2 regions of the Streptomyces sp. NPDC051051 genome follow, and region 2 is predicted to be linked to the other one. Evidence: riboswitches for the same ligand, from Rfam matches in the RefSeq annotation. Region 2 holds a riboswitch; the other holds the start of a gene.

Region 1 (3,330 bases), on a different contig from region 2:
CGGAGGTGCTTTCCACGCCGCTCAGGTACCCCTGGGCCAGGCCCCCCAGGGCGCCCAGCTTCGGTACCGCGTCGAAGTTGTCCTTGACCACCTGCGCGGTCAGCGGCGTCCCGTCGCTGAAGGTGACACCGGATCTGAGGTGGAAGGTGAAGGTCGTCGCGTCCGGGCTGATGTCCCAGCTCTTCGCCAGCCACGGCACGATCTTGCCGGTCCTGGGGTCCTGGTCGGTCAGGGAGTCGACCACCTGGCGCAGCGAGTAGACGGTGTCGTTGCTGGCGACCTGCTGCGGATCCACGCAGCCGGCGTCGGAACCCACCGCGAAGGTCAGTGTGCCGCCGGACCTGGCCTGGCCGCTGTCGTTGCTCGAACCGCTGCCGCTGCCGGACGAGCATGCGGTCAGCAGCACACTGGTTGTCAGGAGTGCGGTCAGTGCCGCCCGTCGGGCAGTGCGGGAATTTGGATGCGATATCACGGAATGATTTCTCCTACTCGAAAGCCGTCACGCACGTTTCCGTGCGGACATGGAGAGGCATGGACGGTGTCGCCCCCGGGGAAGAGCGACACGGTCAAAGGGCGTAGGGCGGGAAAAGATCAGGAGGTTGCTGCGGGCGTCAGAGCCAGCGGTGAACGTCCTCGGACAGCCGACGGGACTCGGTCAGCCACGACACAGGCAAGTGGTGATGCGCTGCAGGTCGATGTGGCGTCGGCGGGAGAATCGGGAGAGAGCCGCCACGGCCGTGCTGGAGGGACTCGAGACGCTGCTGTGCCGCACGCTCATTCCTCCAGGTCCAGGCCCTGCCACGGGGCCACGCGCTTGCCGGGTGGGCGACCCGGCCGGGCTTTCACCTGGAGCACCCCACCGCGTCGGAGGGTTGCCGGTCAGCAAGCCAGGGCTTCACGCTGACACTCAATGCCACTTGAAACTTTACCGATCGCCGCCGTGATCCGTCAATGGAGCCGGCCGCAGTCCGAGCCGCGTCGGTCGGTGATCGCAGGAGGCCGGGCCGCGTGATCGAGATCGTCGAAGGTGACCGCCGCATCGCATGCGACCGGTGCGGCGGGGTGTGCCCGGCGTGCGTGTTCGGCAGGGCCCCGACGGTGTTCCTGTGATCGCGCGACGGGACAACTGCCAGACCTGCTTGCGGCGTGAGGCGTACTGACCGGCCGACGTGCTGTTCGTCGCACCACCGGTGACCGCGGTCCCTTCCGGCTCGTGCTTCCGCGATGCGGCGGGACTCGACGAGTCCGGCCTGCCCGGCGGGTACCGGCACGAACTCGGCTGCGGCAAGGGAAGGGAGCTCGATGCCCGTACCGCGGTCGGGCCCGGTCGCCGACACCGGTGACCCCGTCCACGGCGGCGGCCGCCGCCCGGCCACGACCGACATCGGCCTCATCGCCGTCACGTCGGCGAGGCGCTCTACGCTCTCCGCGGGGCACGAGTCGGGGTCCGCATCGGCTGGCGTACGCGCAGGGGGAACCGGGTGGAGTGGGGACTGGGAGCGGTCGGCGTCGTGGTCGGGCTGCTGATCGCCGTGGTGACCGCCCCGGTCGGGGTGTCCGGGGCCGTCTTCCTGCTGCCGGTGCAACTGAGCGTGTTCGCTGTCCCCGACCCGGCCGTCACCCCCACGAACCTTCTCTACAACGTCGTAGCAGGGCCAGGTGCCCTCCTGCGCTACCGGCGTGCCGGTGCCCTGCGAGGCCCGCTCGTCCGCCGGCTGGTGACGGGCACGCTCCCCGGCGTGGTTCTCGGCGCGGTCATCCGCGTCTTCGCCCTGCCGGGCCCACACGTCTTCCGGCTCCTGATCGCCGCCCTGATGCTGCCGCTCGGCATCTGGCTGATCACCGGGACACTCCGCCCCGCGCGCTTGGAGAGCCCGCGCCCCGAGCCCGCGCCCCGGACGGTCACCGGCCTCGCGCTCGCCGTCGGGGTCGTGGGCGGGATCTACGGCATCGGCGGTGGCTCAATCCTCGGCCCCGTCCTGGCCGGCCGCGGGGTCCCTGTCGCCAAGGTCGCCCCCGCCGCGCTCGCCTCCACCTTCGCCACGTCCGTCGTCGGAGCCTCCACCTACGCGTTGCTGTCCCTGGCCCGAACCGGCAGCATCGCCCCCGACTGGTCCCTCGGCCTGGCCTGCGGCCTCGGCGGCCTCATCGGCAGCTACCTGGGTGCCCGCCTCCAGCCCCGTCTGCCCGAAACACTCCTCCGTCTGCTGCTGGGCACCCTCGCCACCGCCCTCGGCGCCCTCTACGCGATCGACACGCTCAGCTGACCCCCGCGACGGGCGGGGTCCCCCGCCGAAGGCCGCAGGGGGGACAGCCACTGACGGCGAACCCGGGCTGTCGCTCCCCGCGCGGCGGACCGGGCCGGCACACCGTGGAACACGTGCGGCCGGGGGCCGTCTCCTGCGCGCACAGCGCGGCCGGCTCCGCCGTGGGCGTGATGCCCGCCTCCGCGGAGCCGGTGCTGTGCGCCGGGTGTGGAGTGGTCGGGCGAGGAAAGGGGGACCGCACGCAGGTCCTCCCGCCAGCGACGGCCCGCCAACGCCGCAGTCACTGACGGTCGTTCGGCCGCGTACGCCTCCAGCGCGGCCTCGGGGTGCGACCGCCGCGAAGATGCCTGAAGGAGGAGACGGGTGGCTGCGGGCTGCGCAGGCGCCTCGTCAAGCCGTTCCAGGGCCATTTCCCGCCTCCGGGGCTGGCGGGACGCGAGACCACGCCTGCCCCACCGTGCCGGGGCCGCTGACCGCATGAGCGGGGCGAACTCGCGCCGTGGGCAGTGACGTTCATGACCGGCCGCGCTGATTTCGGTGCGTTCCGTGCGGCCGTCGAGAAGGCCGCGGGTGCGGTCTCACTTGGTGGTCACTTGCATTGACATTCTTTTCGGGGCATGCCTAACTTGCGACGCAGACCGAGATGCCTGAGGGCCGGAGAAGTGATGGTGACAGCGATGCACGCAGCTGACGGGACGGCCGCATGGCCGCGCCTCGGCCGCGTCCTGCTGTGCGCGGACCGCTCCGTGGACCTGCTGCGCGTCAACAGCGCGCTGTGTAAGGCCGCCTGTTGCGTCCTCTGTCGAGGCTGACGACTTTCTGAGTCTCTGACGACCACCGCTGTCGCGGTGCGTCCTCTCCCCGCCCAGCCCCCGTTCCGCGTGTACCCGTGCGTCGCCCCGCGCCGAGCCGTTCCCGCTCGGCGCGGTACCGCCGCATTCCGTGGTCCGGGGTTTCCGAATCCGCTGGAGCCCACCATGAGTGAATCTCCGGGCATCGCTGTGTCCTCCGGATCAGCACCGCCCGCCGAGGCGATCCCCCGCCCCGCCCGCCCCGACACCCT
Region 2 (3,330 bases):
CCGGTCCGTAAACGCTCAAACGTACGGATGCGGTCCGTGGCCGGGTCATGTCCGGCCGTGTACGGCCGCCGGACCGGGTGGTGCGGTCGTGTCCGGCCGGCCGCACCCACGGCCCGTCAGGCGACCTTGCGTTCCGCGTACTCGGCGATCTCCGCCATCGGCGGCCGTTCCTCGGTGTCCACGGAGTAGGTGCGCGGCTCGAAGCCGTCCGCGCTCCGCTCGAACTGGGTGAGGGCGGGGCGGATCAGGTGCCCGCGGGCCAGCCGGAGCTGCGCGGTGCGGTAGATCGCCGCCGCCATCCTGCCGAGTGCCTGCCCGTCCTGGTGGCGGTGCTTGCGGACGCCGACGTCGACCTGGGCGAGGGCGTCCAGGCCGACCAGGTGCAGGGCGTCGACGAGCATGCCCAGCTCCACGCCGTAGCCGACGGGGAACGGGAGCTGTTCCAGCAGGCTGCGGCGGGCCGCGTACTCGCCGCCGAGCGGCTGCACGAAGCCGGCCAGCTGCGGCCAGTGCATGTTGAGCAGGGGGCGGGCCATGAGTTCGGTGACCCGGCCGCCCTGGCCCGCAGCGCCGCCCAGCGGGCGGTCGTACATCGCCTTGACCAGGTCCACGCCGGGCTCGGTGAGCAGCGGGCCCACGATCCCCGAGACGAAGTCGGAGGAGAACTCCTTGAGGTCGGCGTCGACGAAACAGACGATGTCCCCGGTCGTCACGAGCAGCGACCGCCACAGCACCTCGCCCTTGCCCGGCACGGCCGGTATCCGGGGCAGGATCTCGTCCCGGTGGACGACGCGCGCCCCGGCCGCCGCGGCGACCTGCGACGTGCGGTCGGTGGAGCCCGAGTCGACGACGACGATCTCGTCGACGAGGGGCACCTGCCGCATCAGGTCGTGGCGGATGACCGCGACGATGTCACCGACCGTCTCCTCCTCGTTCAGGGCGGGCAGCACCACGGACACCGACTGGCCCGAGGCGCGCTTCGCGGCCAGGACGCGGTGCAGCGGGCGGTCGGTCACGGACCAGGAGCGGGTGGCCAGCCAGGCTTCAGCTTCTTTCAGCACGGTCTGCGGCTCCTCACTGTCGTGATCACACGCGGTGCACGCGGGGTGACCGTGTGATCCATCTCGCGGTTCGGACGTCTGTCTCAACTGTCCTGGCCTTCGGTTACAGTCTTGAACAACGCGGATGACCATCGCATGTCCGAGGTGGCCGCTGTTCACAACTTCATACCGCTCATCCAGAGGGGCAGAGGGATACGGCCCGATGAAGCCCCGGCAACCCTCCAGCCGCGCGCGCCGCCAGGCGTGACCGCCCACGCGTCACGTCGATGTGGCGAGGCTCCCGGCTAGGGAAGGTGCCAAATCCGTCTCACGGCGAGATGCGTCGTGAGGAAGATGAGGAGAAAGGGCCTCGCCTCACATGGCTGCGCAGACAGTTGCAAGCACCACGAACTCCGTCGATCTCGGTCCCGCCACGGCGCTCTCCTGCCGCGAGTGCGGACACCGCGTGCCCCTCGGCCCGGTCTTCGCCTGCGAGGAGTGTTTCGGCCCGCTCGAGATCGCGTACGACTTCTCGTCCTACGAGACCGAGGAGCTCCGCAAGCGCATCGAGGCGGGCCCCGCGAACATCTGGCGCTACGCGCCGCTGCTGCCCGTCCCGGCCGACGTGGCGGAGAAGCCGAACATCAACCCCGGCTGGACCAAGCTCGTCCAGGCCGACAACCTGGCCCGCGAGCTGGGCGTCGACGCCGGCAAGCTGTTCGTCAAGGACGACTCCGGCAACCCGACGCACTCCTTCAAGGACCGCGTCGTCGCCCAGGCCATCGAGGCCGCCCGCGCCTTCGGCTTCACCACCCTCTCCTGCTCCTCCACGGGCAACCTGGCCGGTGCCGTCGGCGCCGCCGCCGCCCGCGCCGGTTTCCGCTCCTGCGTGTTCATCCCGCACGACCTGGAGCAGGGCAAGGTCGTCATGGCCGCGATCTACGGCGGCGAACTCGTCGGCATCGAGGGCAACTACGACGACGTGAACCGCTTCTGCTCCGAGCTGATCGGCGACCCGGCCGGCGAGGGCTGGGGCTTCGTCAACGTCAACCTGCGGCCGTACTACGCCGAGGGCTCCAAGACGCTGGCGTACGAGATCTGCGAGCAGCTCGGCTGGCGGCTCCCCGACCAGCTCGTCGTGCCGATCGCCTCCGGCTCGCAGCTCACGAAGATCGACAAGGGGCTGCAGGAACTGATCAAGCTCGGCCTCGTCGAGGACGGGCCGTACAAGATCTTCGGTGCGCAGGCCGAGGGCTGCTCGCCGGTGTCCGTCGCCTACAAGGCGGGGCATGACGTGGTCCGGCCGCAGAAGCCGGACACCATCGCCAAGTCCCTCGCCATCGGCAACCCGGCGGACGGGCCCTACGTCCTGGACATCGCGCGCCGTACCGGTGGCGCGGTGGAGGACGTGAACGACGAGCAGGTGGTCGACGCGATCAAGCTGCTGGCGCAGACCGAGGGCATCTTCGCGGAGACCGCCGGCGGCGTGACGGTCGGTGTGACCAGGAAGCTGATCGAGAACGGTCTCCTGGACCCGACGAAGACCACCGTCGTCCTCAACACGGGCGACGGCCTCAAGACCCTCGACGCGGTGGCCGGCACCGGTCTGACCGCCACCATCCGCCCCAACCTGGACTCCTTCCGAGAGGCTGGCCTCGCATGAGCGTGACCGTCCGCATCCCGACCATCCTGCGCACCTACACCGGTGGCAAGGCCGAGGTCCCGGCCGAGGGCGCGACCCTCGGCGAGGTCATCACCGACCTGGAGAAGAACCACACCGGCATCGCCGCCCGCGTCCTGGACGACCAGGGCAAGCTGCGCCGGTTCGTCAACGTGTACGTCAACGACGACGACGTGCGCTTCGAGCAGGGGCTGGAGACGGCGACCCCGGACGGCGCCGGCGTCTCCATCATCCCGGCCGTGGCCGGCGGCTGACCGGTGTTCCGTACCCGTCGGTAGTACCTGCCGGTAGTAACCGTCGGTAACAGGGATTACCGAGAGTTCATCGAATTGCCCCCTCCGCGAGAGAAGCGGAGGGGGCAATTCAGTGTGGTTGAGCGCGGTAGAGTTGGGGAACGCGTCGCCCGTCGCCTGCCGGCCGCAGAGGAGTTCCGTCGGGGCAGGCGATGAGAAACAGCCAAAGTGCGCATGTGTTTTGCGCCTTTCATTCCCTTTGTGGGGCCCGACTTGCCCTGAATCCGGGCGAACTCTCACTCTTCTCCGGACCCTTCGCGTCCAGATTTCTCGTCCGATTGACCTGTTGCAGACGGCAGTTGGACAGATACATTCG

Evidence for each region. Region 2 has a riboswitch for S-adenosylmethionine ahead of thrC (threonine synthase). Riboswitches for the same ligand answer to the same signal wherever they lie in the genome.
Region 1: it holds a riboswitch for S-adenosylmethionine, as region 2 does, so the genes downstream of both, AB0N31_RS00650 (putative leader peptide) here and thrC (threonine synthase) in region 2, are expected to answer to the same signal.

Annotation. Positions count from the first base shown of each region.
Region 1 covers NZ_JBFBCB010000001.1:131,363-134,692, forward strand. The annotation lists gene AB0N31_RS00645 (ABC transporter substrate-binding protein) at 1-472, opposite strand, end outside; gene AB0N31_RS00650 (putative leader peptide) at 656-778, opposite strand; SAM riboswitch class IV at 806-915, opposite strand; gene AB0N31_RS00655 (sulfite exporter TauE/SafE family protein) at 1,482-2,267, shown strand; gene AB0N31_RS00660 (amino acid ABC transporter permease) at 3,245-3,330, shown strand, end outside.
Region 2 covers NZ_JBFBCB010000043.1:36,282-39,611, forward strand. The annotation lists gene AB0N31_RS27775 (glucosyl-3-phosphoglycerate synthase) at 117-1,061, opposite strand; SAM riboswitch class I at 1,231-1,401, shown strand; gene thrC (threonine synthase) at 1,420-2,703, shown strand; gene AB0N31_RS27785 (MoaD/ThiS family protein) at 2,700-2,975, shown strand.